3 regions of the Rhizobium sp. USDA 4016 genome follow, and region 1 is predicted to be linked to each of the others. Evidence: riboswitches for the same ligand, from Rfam matches in the RefSeq annotation. Region 1 holds a riboswitch; each other region holds the start of a gene.
What was found. Region 1 has a riboswitch for cobalamin ahead of cobU (bifunctional adenosylcobinamide kinase/adenosylcobinamide-phosphate guanylyltransferase). Riboswitches for the same ligand answer to the same signal wherever they lie in the genome.
Positions count from the first base shown of each region.

Region 2: another riboswitch for cobalamin. It lies ahead of nrdH (glutaredoxin-like protein NrdH); the one in region 1 lies ahead of cobU (bifunctional adenosylcobinamide kinase/adenosylcobinamide-phosphate guanylyltransferase).
Region 3: another riboswitch for cobalamin. It lies ahead of bluB (5,6-dimethylbenzimidazole synthase); the one in region 1 lies ahead of cobU (bifunctional adenosylcobinamide kinase/adenosylcobinamide-phosphate guanylyltransferase).

Region 1 is NZ_JBWCCY010000004.1:1,575,663-1,579,949, forward strand. Features, by position in the region: gene ACZ9DP_RS22900 (cobyric acid synthase) at 1-271, shown strand, start outside; gene ACZ9DP_RS22905 (chloride channel protein) at 268-2,058, opposite strand; cobalamin riboswitch at 2,223-2,617, shown strand; gene cobU (bifunctional adenosylcobinamide kinase/adenosylcobinamide-phosphate guanylyltransferase) at 2,921-3,445, shown strand; gene cobW (cobalamin biosynthesis protein CobW) at 3,450-4,287, shown strand, end outside.
Region 2 is NZ_JBWCCY010000003.1:256,304-260,590, reverse strand. Features, by position in the region: gene ACZ9DP_RS14335 (hypothetical protein) at 138-524, opposite strand; partial or broken gene ACZ9DP_RS14330 (5-methyltetrahydropteroyltriglutamate--homocysteine S-methyltransferase) at 523-1,167, shown strand; gene ACZ9DP_RS14325 (hypothetical protein) at 1,185-1,334, opposite strand; partial or broken gene ACZ9DP_RS14320 (hotdog domain-containing protein) at 1,290-1,505, shown strand; cobalamin riboswitch at 1,707-1,931, shown strand; gene nrdH (glutaredoxin-like protein NrdH) at 2,195-2,416, shown strand; gene nrdI (class Ib ribonucleoside-diphosphate reductase assembly flavoprotein NrdI) at 2,428-2,841, shown strand; gene nrdE (class 1b ribonucleoside-diphosphate reductase subunit alpha) at 2,811-4,287, shown strand, end outside.
Region 3 is NZ_JBWCCY010000004.1:1,733,903-1,738,189, forward strand. Features, by position in the region: gene ACZ9DP_RS23755 (NAD+ synthase) at 1-529, shown strand, start outside; gene ACZ9DP_RS23760 (TolB family protein) at 550-1,380, shown strand; cobalamin riboswitch at 1,399-1,582, shown strand; gene bluB (5,6-dimethylbenzimidazole synthase) at 1,660-2,346, shown strand; gene ACZ9DP_RS23770 (DUF2865 domain-containing protein) at 2,351-3,436, opposite strand; gene ACZ9DP_RS23775 (NADP-dependent malic enzyme) at 3,563-4,287, opposite strand, start outside.

The sequences.
Region 1 (4,287 bases):
GGGCGTCACGACCGGGCCGGACTGCGCCAGGCCATCAGCGGTGATCGACGGTGTGGCCGATGGCGCTGTATCTGCTGGCGGCCGGATCATGGGCACCTATCTGCACGGCCTTTTCGGCAGCGATGCCTATCGCGGCAAGCTTCTCGAGAGCTTCGGCCTATCCGGCGAACGGCGGAGCTACCGTCAAAGCGTCGACCAGGCGCTCGACGAGGTCGCGGACGAACTCGAAACCCATCTCGACAAAGGCTGGCTGGCCGGGCTTCTCGGCTAGATTTCGCCGGAGACCTCGCGGCGCCTGCGGTCGAGCTCTTCGCTATAGCGGCGCAGCGTATAGCTTTCGCTGAGCTGGCCGACGACGCGGCGCTCGATCAGATTGTTGAGCACGGCGAGTGCTTCGCTCTCCGTCTTGTCGAAGATCGCCGCCGCCTGCTTTGCGTTCATCTGCGGCTGCAGGAAGTCGTTCCGGTAGCGGATGAAATCCTTCAGATCCTTGCCCTCGTCGTCGGTGGCAACCGGGCTCGCGTAGATTTCCGGAACGAGCACGATGCCGGCATATTTGTCGGAGTCGTCGACGAGGATGACGCGCTGCCTCGATCCGATCGGGAAGGCCTTCTTGAAATCATCAATCGTGATGCTGACCTTCGCCGTTTTCACGTCCGAGCGCATCAGCTTGTCGACCGTCAGATTGCGGATCCAGCCGACATCATGGGCGCTGCGGATGCTTTCGCCACGAAGATGAAAACGCCATGTCGCGAAGGAGTAGCCGAACGTGTTGCGCACGACGAGCGACGAGGTGATGACGGCCGCAAGTACCAGCGCGGTGATCGGAAAGTCCCCGGTTATCTCGAGCGCCAGGAACGTCATCGTCAGCGGCCCTCCGATGACCGCAACGGCGAGCGAACTCATGCCGACCACGGCATAGATCACGGGCGTCAGCGTCGCATGGGCGAAATAGGGGGCAGCATAGGCGAAAAGCTTGCCGAGCAGAGCGCCCATGAAGAGTGAGGCGAAGAAGAGGCCGCCCCTGAAGCCGGAACCGATGGAGATCGCCGATGCGAAGGATTTCAGCAGGAGAAGACCGACCAGGACCGGGACGGCAACATCACGGCCAAGGTTCAGATGCAGCGCGCCATGGCCCGCCGAAAGCACCTGCGGCGTAATCATCGCCAGAAGGCCGACGACGATGCCGCCGAGCGCCGGGCGAAGCGGCGTCGGAACCGAACTCTTGCGCGCCAGCTCCTCGATGAAGGCTACGCCCTGCATGATCAGGATGCCGACGCCGGCGCTGAAGGCGCCAAGCAACAGGGCAGGGATATAATCAGCCGGAACCACCGTGCCGAACTCCCCGACATCGATCATGAAATCGCTTCCCGCCAGCAGGCGCGCGACGAGCGTCGAGACGAGCGCGGAAACGACGACCGGCGTCAGCGACACGATCGTGTAGGTGCCGATGATGAGCTCGAATGCATAGAAGGCGCCTGTCAGTGGTGCGTTGAAGGCCGCGGCGATCGCACCGGCGGCGCCGCAGCCGACAAGGACGCGCAGGTCTGCACGGCGGAGCTGCAGCTTCAGTCCGAGCTTGGAGGCGATACCCGCCGCGAGCTGGACATAGCCCGCCTCGAGGCCGACGGAGGCGCCGAAGCCGTTCGAAACCAGATTCTGCACGGCGACGATGATGCTATCCGTCAGCGACAGCCGTCCGCCATGCAAAGCGTTCGCTTCGATGGGATCGACCATGGGCTTCTTGCGGGTTCGCGCGAGAATGAAAAACAGAAGGCCGAGCAGCATCCCGCCGCAGACCGGCGCCATCAGAAGCAGGAATTTGTCGTTTGTCTGCGATGAACTCAGCCGTTCGATGTCGCTGATGCCGAAGATCAAGCGATGCAGCTCGCGCGAGAGGAGGCTCATGCCGGTGACAGCCAGGCCCGACGTCACGCCGACGGCGATCCCGGCGAAGACCATGCCCATTTCACTGCGGCGGGCAAGCGCACGAAGCCGCCCGGCGTCGAGCAGGCGGTAGAGCCGGTAGAGGCGCGGGAAATTCAATTTCGTGAGCATATGCAAAGAACTAGGTGGCGGCCAACAGCGTCAAGGGCGAGAGGGGCGCTTGCTCCCGAAATGTGGCGAAAGCCCGGCGCGAAAGGCACCGCGAATTGGAAGCTGTTCGCCGCCGGTTTCATTTGGGTGCCCGCAATTGACTTCGGAAGGCGGCTTGCCTAACGATGAATATACTTACGGATGGTTCCGGGACGGCAGATGCCGTTCCGGATGAAAAGGGAATGTGAAGGGACGGACCCAAGCCGGGCGTCTCCATCACAGCCGACCCCGCGACTGTAGAGCGGTCAGGGTCTTCCGTCCGGCGTTCAGGCCATTTCACGGCTCCTTTCGCATGTTGCGGATCAGGTGAAGTGGCTGGGGCGCCGGAAAAGCCACTGGAAATGCATTGTGATCAGCCGGGGCAGGACGCCTCTATTTCTACGAATCGTCCGCCTTTTCACGAGAATGCAGCCGGGAAGGCGAGGAAGATCCACTGGCGCGATCAGGGGCGACCTTAGATGGTCGCCCCGGTCGGCCGACACCCGCGAGCCAGGAGACCTGCCATGCGTGCCGGGCGAAGAGCCCATTCTGGGGCATTGTTCCCCGCTGCCAGCACGGAGGTTGTCATGGCTGAACGATGGAATTCCATGCCGCATTTTGTGGCGTCTTTGCGGGACACCGCACTTTCGACTTCCCGCATTCCTGTCCTCGGGTTTAACCCGAGGATTGTCACAAGAAACCCGCCACGGCGCGTCCGCGCCGTGAATGAAACAGCCATCTCGAGGGGGTCTTCCGCGCCCAAGGATTCCTGTGACAAGCACAGGAATGAGGGTTGGCTGCGCCATACCTCGGCAGCGCCGTTTCTTACGCCGCAGGCCTCCAGATGACTCATCCCACATGCGGCACCGCCTTCGTCCTCGGCGGCGCGCGTTCCGGCAAATCCCGTTTTGCTGAGCAACTGATTGCCGATAGCGGGCTTGAGCGCCACTACGTCGCGACGGGCCGGGCCTGGGACGAGGAGATGCGTCAGCGGATCGAGAGCCACAAAACCGATCGCGGCCCACTCTGGACGACGCACGAGGAGCCGCTGGAGCTCGTCCCCCGTCTTTCCATTATCGACCGCGAGGGCCGGGCGATCCTCGTCGATTGTCTGACGCTCTGGGTCACCAATCTGATCATGGAGGAGCGCGACATGGCAGCGGAATTCGCAGCACTTGCCGCTTGGTTGCCGAAGGCAAGAGCGCGGCTCGTCATCGTTTCCAATGAAGTCGGCCTCGGCATCGTGCCGGAGAACCGCATGGCCCGGGATTTCCGTGACCATGCCGGACGGCTGCACCAGATGATAGCGGCGGAAGCCGCGGAAGTGTATTTCATCGCGGCCGGTTTGCCGCTGAAAATGAAGGGTTGAACCTATGAGCCAGCAGAAGATCCCCACAACCGTCATCACCGGATTCCTCGGCGCCGGCAAGACGACTATGATCCGCAACCTGCTTTCCAACACTGGCGGCAAGAAGATCGCGCTGATCATCAACGAGTTCGGCGATCTCGGCGTCGATGGCGATGTATTGAAGGGCTGCGGCGCGGAAAACTGCACTGAGGACGATATCATCGAATTGACCAACGGCTGCATCTGCTGCACCGTTGCCGACGATTTCATTCCGACGATGACGAAGCTTCTCGAGCGCGCCCAGCGTCCGGATCACATCGTCATCGAAACCTCCGGCCTTGCCCTGCCGCAGCCGCTCGTTGCCGCCTTCAACTGGCCGGATATCCGCAGCGAAGTGACCGTCGATGGCGTCATCACCGTCGTCGACAGCGCGGCCGTCGCGGCCGGCCGTTTTGCCGACGATCACGATGCGGTGGATGCGCGCCGCGCAGACGACGCCTCGCTCGATCATGAAAGCCCGATCGAAGAACTCTTCGAGGACCAACTGACCTGCGCTGACCTCATCGTGCTCAACAAGACCGATCTCCTTGACGGCGAAGGGCTCAGCCGCGTGCGCCACGAAGTGGCCTCCCGCATCGCCCGCAAGCCGGCGATGATCGAGGCGAGGAACGGCGAGGTTCCGGCAAGCGTGCTGCTCGGCCTCGGCATCGGTACTGAAGAGGACATCGGCAACCGCAAGTCTCATCACGAGCTGGAGCATGAGGACGGCACGCCGCACGATCACGACGAGTTCGACAGCTTCGTGGTCGACCTTGGCCCGATCGACGATCCGGCAGGCTTCACCGAGAAGCTGAAAGGCGTGA
Region 2 (4,287 bases), on a different contig from region 1:
TCGGTGGGAAACTGTCCCTCCGCGCAGGGACGCAGGTTTGTCGAATTAGCGTACATAATCAAGCTCCATCGGCCGCCTCTGGTGCGTAAGGTCGTTGCCCTTGCCCGAGCAATTGCCGTGCCAAGGAGAAAACCATGTCAGAACAACAGGATCAGCCTACAGCGCAGTGTCTCCATCCGACATATTGTCTTAAAGCCGACAACGTGTGTAATCGCTATCATGCAGCTTTGCACATTCCGGGCGGCGCTTCTGGCGCAGCGCGGCTGCTCATGGTGATCCGGGTAGACGCGCCTGCAAGCAGCCGCCTGATGGGCGCGTCTCCAGCATGACCATGCGATGACGTAGGCGAGGGTCATGCGGCGCTGGGCGAGTCCGATGGCGATGCGCCGGACCACCTTGATAGACCAGCAGATCAAATCCTGATGGTGGGCAATCCGCGGTCGTTTTTGGGGCGCCCCGTCATTGGCGCGGTACCGGATCACGGCCGTCATGGCGAAGGCGAGGATCGCGAGCGAGACGTTCATGTTGACCGGTCCAGTGACCATCTTGAACTGGTCGTTCGTTCGCGACGACATTGCCCGCAGCGAGACGTGCCGGCAGATCGCGCTGGCGATTCGTGACGAGGTCACCGACCTGGAGACGGTGGGCGCCAGGATGATCCAGATCGATGAGGCGGCGATGCGCGAGGGTCTCCCGCTCCGGCACAAGGACTGGAAGGCCTATCTCGATTGCGCCGTCGAATGCTTCCGCCTTTGCTCGGGTGGCGTGGCCAACCGGACCCAGATCCATACGCATATGTGCTATTCGGAATTCAACGACATCATCGGCGCCATTGCGGCGATGGATGCCGACGTCATCTCCATCGAGACCTCGCGCTCAAAGATGGAACTGCTCGACGCGTTCCGGAACTACAAATATCCGAACGAGATCGGCCCCGGGGTTTACGACATCCATTCGCCCCGCGTTCCCGACGTGCAGGAAATGACGGACCTGCTGTCTCTCGCACGTCAGCGCCTGGCCGATGACCAGCTCTGGGTCAACCCCGATTGTGGCCTGAAGACCAGGAACTGGGAGGAGGTCCGTCCGGCGCTGGTGAACATGGTCGCTGCGGCCAAAGTACTGCGGCATGGCCTCGCTCGCGACGACAAGCGGGTTGTGAGGGCGTGAAGCGAGAGTTTCCATCGTCAGGGGAGGCGGGGCACGCCTGGTGTTTCCATATGGTGGCCATCCCCGGAGAGGATCATCGTCGCGATTGGAACCTGCCGGCGCTTCCCCACGGGATCGTGGAGATGCACCATGACGATCTGCAGATGGTCGACATGGTTTTTGCCCATCAGTCCAACAGCGTCGGCAAGATGTTCGGCGGCGAAGCGCTTGCCTTTATGACCAAGGACGCCTTCGTGGCCGCCTCCCGTCGTTCGGGCAGGCTGGCGGTTCTGGCATCCTCGCAGCGGATCGACTTCAAGCGGCCGATTGCCGCCAGCGAAATTGTCGAGGCGCAGGCCAAGATCGTGAGGATGGGGCGTTCATCGATAACTGTCGAAGTCGCACTGTGGTCGGAGGACGTACTGTCGAGCGAGCGTCATTTGCGGCGCGCGGCCACTTCTTCATGGTCGCCGTCGATGACCATCGTCGCCCTGTCGCACTCATTCCCGGAAATTCAGCGGCGACCACTCATAGGGATTGACGATATTCAAACCTCGTCTACTATATCTTGTGTACGAGGTTCTTTTGATTCGCAAGGATCGGAAGCTAAGACGGGAATCCGGTGCGTGACGTCCATGATGGGCCGAGCAATGCCGGAGCTGCCCCCGCAACTGTAAGCGGCGAGCATTCGTTCGACAAAGCCACCGAGAGCGTGAGGCCTCGGGAAGGCGAGAACAATGCCGCGACCCGCAAGCCAGGAGACCTGCCTCGATCAAAAACGTCCACGGGCGGGGTGTCCGGATGGCGAACGATGACCCATCGCGGCATAACGGCCGCCATCATCGTTCATCATCGTTTCCCCGAAACTCCCGCTTATCACTTCGGGTGAAGTCTATGTCCATGCGTTCTGATCCGCACCGTCGCGAATGCCGGGCCTATAGCACTGCCCGGCAAGCGATCGTGCCTGCCTTCCTTTCGAATTCCTGTCGCACAGACTCGGCGGATGTCCGAGAAACTCTTTATGTCCATCAAACAGGCGAGGATATCCATGAGCATCACCGTCTACAGCAAGCCTGCCTGCGTCCAGTGCACGGCGACGACCCGCGCGCTTGATCGGCAGGGCATCGACTATACGATCATCGATGTCTCGACCGACTCTGCCGCTTACGAGCTCGTACAGGGTCTCGGCTATCGCCAGGTTCCCGTCGTCGTCGCCGGCGAGCAGCATTGGGCCGGCTTCCGCCCGGACATGATCAGCGCTCTGGCTTGATGGCTGCTGGGATGGGCGGGCTCGTCTATTTTTCCAGCCGCTCGGAAAACACCCATCGCTTTGTGCAGAAGCTGGGCTTGCGAGCGCAGCGCATTCCGATTGGTGGCGAACCCGGCCTTGAGACGGCGAATCCGTTCGTTCTCGTCGTGCCAACTTATAGCGGCGAGGGCGGCAAGAATGCGGTGCCAAAACAGGTGATCCGTTTCCTCAACGAGGCGGCAAACCGCTCAAATCTCCGCGGCGTCATCGCCTCGGGCAACAGCAACTTCGGAGCGACCTTCGGGTTCGCCGGCGACCTCATCTCGCAAAGGTGCGGAGTGCCGTATCTCTACAGGTTCGAGCTCATCGGCACGCAAGAAGATGTCGTCAACGTCAGATATGGATTGGAACGATTTTGGACACGGCAATTCTCGAACGCGCGGTGAAGGCGCCGGACACGAAGGCGGCTGAACCAGCGCTGGACTATCATGCGCTCAATGCGATGCTGAATCTCTACGACGAGGAGGGAAAGATCCAGCTGGACAAGGATCGGCTGGCGACCAAGCAGTACTTCCTTCAGCACGTCAACCAGAACACCGTCTTCTTCCATAATCTGCGGGAGAAGCTGGATTACCTGGTGACCGAAGGTTACTACGAGCAGGGGGTGTTGGATCAGTACTCGTTCAATTTCGTGCGTGATCTCTTCGATCACGCCTATGCGAAGAAGTTCCGGTTTCCGACGTTTCTCGGCGCTTTCAAATATTATACCAGCTATACGCTGAAGACCTTCGACGGAAAGCGCTATCTGGAGCGCTATGAAGACCGTGTCTGCATGGTGGCGCTGGCCCTGGCGCGCGGCAATGAGCAGCTTGCCCATGACTTGGTGGACGAAATCATCTCCGGCCGCTTCCAGCCGGCAACGCCGACCTTCCTCAACGCCGGCAAGAAACAGCGCGGCGAGCTCGTCTCCTGCTTTCTGCTGCGCGTCGAGGACAACATGGAGTCTATCGGCCGCTCGATCAATTCGGCGCTGCAGCTCTCCAAGCGCGGCGGCGGTGTGGCGCTGTCGCTGACCAACATCCGCGAAGCCGGTGCGCCTATCAAGCAGATCGAGAACCAGTCCTCCGGCATCATCCCCGTGATGAAGCTGCTCGAAGACAGCTTCTCCTATGCCAACCAGCTTGGCGCGCGGCAGGGGGCGGGCGCCGTCTACCTCCATGCCCACCATCCGGACATTATGCGCTTCCTCGATACCAAGCGCGAAAATGCCGACGAGAAGATCCGCATCAAGACCCTGTCGCTCGGCGTCGTCATCCCCGACATCGCCTTCGAACTCGCGAAGAACAACGAGGATATGTATCTGTTCTCGCCCTATGACGTGGAGCGGGTCTATGGCGTGCCCTTCACCGAAATTTCGGTCACGGAAAAATATCGCGAGATGGTCGCCGATGGCCGCATCCGCAAGAAGAAGATCAAGGCACGGGACTTCTTCCAGGTGATCGCCGAGATCCAGTTCGAGAGTGGTTATCCCTACCTCATGTTCGAGGACACGGTGAACCGCGCCAACCCGGTCGCCGGCCGCATCACCATGAGCAACCTCTGCTCGGAAATCCTACAGGTGAGCGAGGCGAGCGAATACGGCGACGACCTCTCCTATAAACATATGGGGAAGGATATCTCCTGCAATCTCGGTTCGCTCAATATCGCCGCCGCGATGGACAGCCCCGATTTCGGCAAGACGATCGAGATGTCGATCCGGGCGCTGACGGCCGTTTCCGACATGAGCTATATCTCCTCCGTACCCTCGATCGAAAATGGCAACGACGAAAGCCATGCCATTGGCCTCGGCCAAATGAACCTGCACGGCTATCTTGCCCGCGAACGCATCTTCT
Region 3 (4,287 bases), 160 kb from region 1:
CCGGGCGCGCGGCACGATCCTGATGGCGATTTCCAACAAGTTCGGTTCCATGGTGGTCACGACCGGCAACAAGTCGGAAATGTCGGTTGGATATGCGACGCTCTACGGCGACATGAACGGCGGCTTCAATCCGATCAAAGACCTCTACAAAATGCAGGTCTATGCGCTGTCGCGCTGGCGCAATGGTCATGTGCCGCCGGAAGCGCTGGGGCCGTCCGGCGAGGTGATCCCGCAGAACATCATCGACAAGGCGCCGTCCGCCGAGCTTCGCCCGGACCAGACGGACCAGGATTCGCTACCGCCTTATCCGGTGCTCGACGACATCCTCGAATGCCTCGTCGAGAAGGAGATGGCGGTCGAGGAGATCCTCGCGCGTGGGCATGATGTGGCGACCGTCCACCGCGTCGAGCATCTGCTCTATCTCGCCGAATACAAGCGCCGGCAGTCGGCTCCGGGCGTGAAGATCACCAAAAAGAACTTTGGGCGCGATCGCCGCTACCCGATCACCAACCGGTTCCGCGACCGGTAACCCAAAATCTGGGAGGATGCATGCGCAGTTCGGTCGAGATCTATAATATCCGCACCGGGGAAAGCCGGATTGTCGTCCAGACGGAAAAGCTGATCGAGGCGCCGAATTTTTCGCCCGATGGCGCCTATATGCTGTTGAATGGCGACGGGTTGCTTTACCGGCTGCGGCCGGACGGCTCCGGCGGCCTCCAGCAGGTCGATACGGATTTTGCGACGCAGTGCAATAACGATCACGGCATTTCGCCGGACGGGACACAAATCGTCATTTCGGACAAGACGGAATTCGGCAAGTCGGCGATCTATATTCTGCCGGCGGCTGGCGGGACGCCGCGGCTGATTACCGACAATCTGCCCTCTTATTGGCACGGCTGGTCGCCGAACGGGAAGGAGCTCGCCTATTGCGGCATTCGCGACGACGTCTTCGACATTTATACGATTTCCGTCGATGGTGGCCCCGAAAAGCGGCTGACGCATGGCGAGGGGCGAAACGACGGGCCGGATTATTCGGCCGACGGGAAATGGATCTACTTCAACTCCAGCCGCACCGGTCTCATGCAGATCTGGCGCATCCATCCGGATCGAACCGGCCTGGAGCAGGTGACGCACGACAATTACGGCAACTGGTTTGCGCATCCTTCACCGAAGAACGACAAGGTGCTGATCCTTTCTTACGATCCGGACGTCTTCGATCATCCGCGCGACCTTGATGTGCGGCTGCGGCTGATGGACATAGACGGCGACAACCTGACTACGCTGTTCGAGCTCTTCGGTGGGCAGGGCACGATCAATGTACCCTGCTGGTCACCGGATGGTGACGAATTTGCCTATGTGCGTTACTTCCCGGAGGCTTGAACGAGGCGCCGACTCAGGAGATAGAGACTGCCGTCAGGTGCCTGCATCCAGCAGGAGAATCGGGAATCCGGTGAAGGACCGGAACGTGCCCAACGCTGTGAGGCTGACGCTTGCTGCAACAATGGCCACTGGCATCTGCCGGGAAGGCCGCAGAAAGCGGGTGACGCCAAGTCAGAAGACCGGCCTGGCAAGATAGACCGAACCGCGCGGACGGCGGCGAGGTTTTTGACGCTTCCCGCGCTGCGGTGCGGGTGCTCAAGCATTGTTGGGGATTTAACGATGCAACTTGATCCTTTCGCCCGCGCGCTGGTGCCGGCCGGCGAGTTCTCCGAACACGACCGGGCCTCGGTCTATAGAGCCATCGAAACGCGCCGCGACGTGCGCGACCAGTTTCTGCCCGATCCTCTGCCCGACGATCTGGTGTCGCGGCTGCTTGGGGCAGCGCATGCCGCGCCGTCGGTCGGTTTCATGCAGCCCTGGAATTTCATCGTGATCCGCGATCCGAAGGTGCGCCAGGCCGCGTGGCAGGCGTTTTCGCGCGCCAACAAGGAAGCGGCCGAGATGTTTGAAGAGGAGCGGCGGGATATGTACAGAAGCCTGAAGCTCGAAGGCATCCGCAAGGCACCGCTCAGCATCTGCGTCACCTGCGATCCGGACAGGGCAGGGCCGGTGGTCATCGGCCGCACCCACAATCCGCGTACGGATGTCTATTCGACCGTCTGCGCCGTGCAGAACCTGTGGCTTGCGGCCCGGGCCGAAGGCATCGGGGTCGGCTGGGTCAGCATCTTCCACGATGCGGATATTCGGGAACTGCTCGGCATTCCGGAGCGGATCGAGATCGTCGCCTGGCTTTGCCTCGGTTATGTCGATCAGCTTTACACCGCGCCGGAACTGGCCGTGAAAGGCTGGCGACAGCGCCTGCCGCTGGAAGAACTGGTCTTCTCCGACCGATGGGGAAGCCAGTAACGCGTCAGTTCTGCTGCGGCTGCGGTCCGGGCGTTGCGGGGTTCTTGAGATCGATCGCGCCCTGATCGCCGGCGAGAAACTGCGGACCGACCTGGCGGACTTTGCTATTCGCCGGGTCATAAGGGCGGTCCGGCACCTGCGGCTGCGGGGCAGGTGTGGACGCGGCGCCCGATGGCGGCTTCGTCTTGATACTGGTGATCGAGCCTTTCCTCGGCGGTTCGCTGATCGCCTGATTCTTGCGCATGTTCTCGTAATAGGCAGAGAGATTGCAGAAACAGGAGGACTTTTGGCCGGGCGCGCGGTTCTTGTAGGCAAAGGCATTCTGCATGGCGCTGTAGGGCGCACCGGTCGAGGCCGAGATCATGTTTGCGGCTTCGGTATTCGAGATGTCTTGATAGAAAAGCTCCGTCTCGATACCGGGGCACATTTTCGAACACGTCGCTGCGTCGCGGTTGAAATCGATCGATGTTGCATTCGTGGTGATCGGGAAGAAGCCGCCGTCGCAGGTGCGCACGCACATGGTGCTGACATGCGACATGAGCTCGCCGCGCGGCACGCCATATTGCATGTCGCCGTGTTCGCCTTCTCCAAGCGGAATGAAGGTATCGCTCCGCATCGCCTGTTCTTCGGGACTTGGTGCCGGCGCATAGGCCTGCGGATCCGGCGCATAGTCGAGTTCGTCGTTGCAGCCGTTGTCTTCGAGCGCCGCCATCAGCTCGCGGCGCACGCGATAATCGGCGCCGCCCTGATTGCGCAGTTCGTTGCGCCGCTCCTGCAGGTATCGAATGTTGTCGACCATGCGCGCCTCGGACTGCTGCAGCTCGCTGCAATAATCCGCATTCTCGCCGCCGATCACGACCATGCTGTCCATCGAGCAGCCGTAGCCGCGAAGGTCGTTGCGGACTTTACGAAGCTCGAGATTCTGCTCGGCGATCGCGCTCGCATATTGGCGGACTTCGGGGCCGTTGCCGATGACATGGGGCAGATCGGCGATGCGGCCGCGCAGGTCGTCGCAGATCGCATGCGTCTGCGCGGCAGCAGGCGCGGCCAAGGCAAGCAGGATCGCAAGGGTCAGGTTTCGGCGTTTCACGGCATCATCCCGCAGCAAGGTCAGGCCAGAGCACGGCGTGACATTCGCCGCATCCCGGCTTTCTAACCTGCTTCCGTTAACAAGCTGGCGACGCAATTGTAACGCATTTTCGCATTTTGCGACAACTTACGCCGGCTGAGAAGCCTCGACGACGGCAAGCGCGGCCATGTTGACCACGCCGCGCGAGGTGACCGAAGTCGACAGGATATGCGCAGGCTGTGCGGTCCCCAGCAGAATCGGGCCGACATGGAGCGCATCCATCATGGTGCGGACGAGGCCGAGCGAGATGTTGGCGGCATCGAGGTTCGGGAAAAGCAATAGGTTGGCTTCGCCGGCAAGCGAACTATCCGGCATGGCGCGCTTGCGCAGCGCTTCCGACAGTGCAGAACCGGCTTGCATTTCACCATCGACCTCCAGATCGGGGGCTTGTTCGCGCACGAGCTGCAGGGCATCGCGCATCTTGCGTGCACTCTCGGAGTTTCGGGAGCCGAAATTCGAATGGCAGATCAGCGCGGCCTTCGGCGTAATGCCGAAGCGGCGAACCTCCTGGGCCGCGAGAACGGCGATCTCGGCGATTTCCTCATGTGTCGGATTGTAGTTCACGAAGGTATCGGCGAAGAAGACCGGCCCTTTCTGGGTGATCAATAGGCTGAGACCGGCGAAGGTGCAGGCACCTGGCCGCTTGCCGATGATTTGGCCGACGTCTTTCAGGTGGCGGTCGAAGCGGCCTTCCACGCCGCAGATGAGGGCATCCGCCTCGCCGCGCTTCACCGACAAGGCGCCGATAACCGTGTTGTTAGTGCGCACGATCGTGCGGGCGGCTTCCGGATTGATGCCGGCGCGGCCGACGA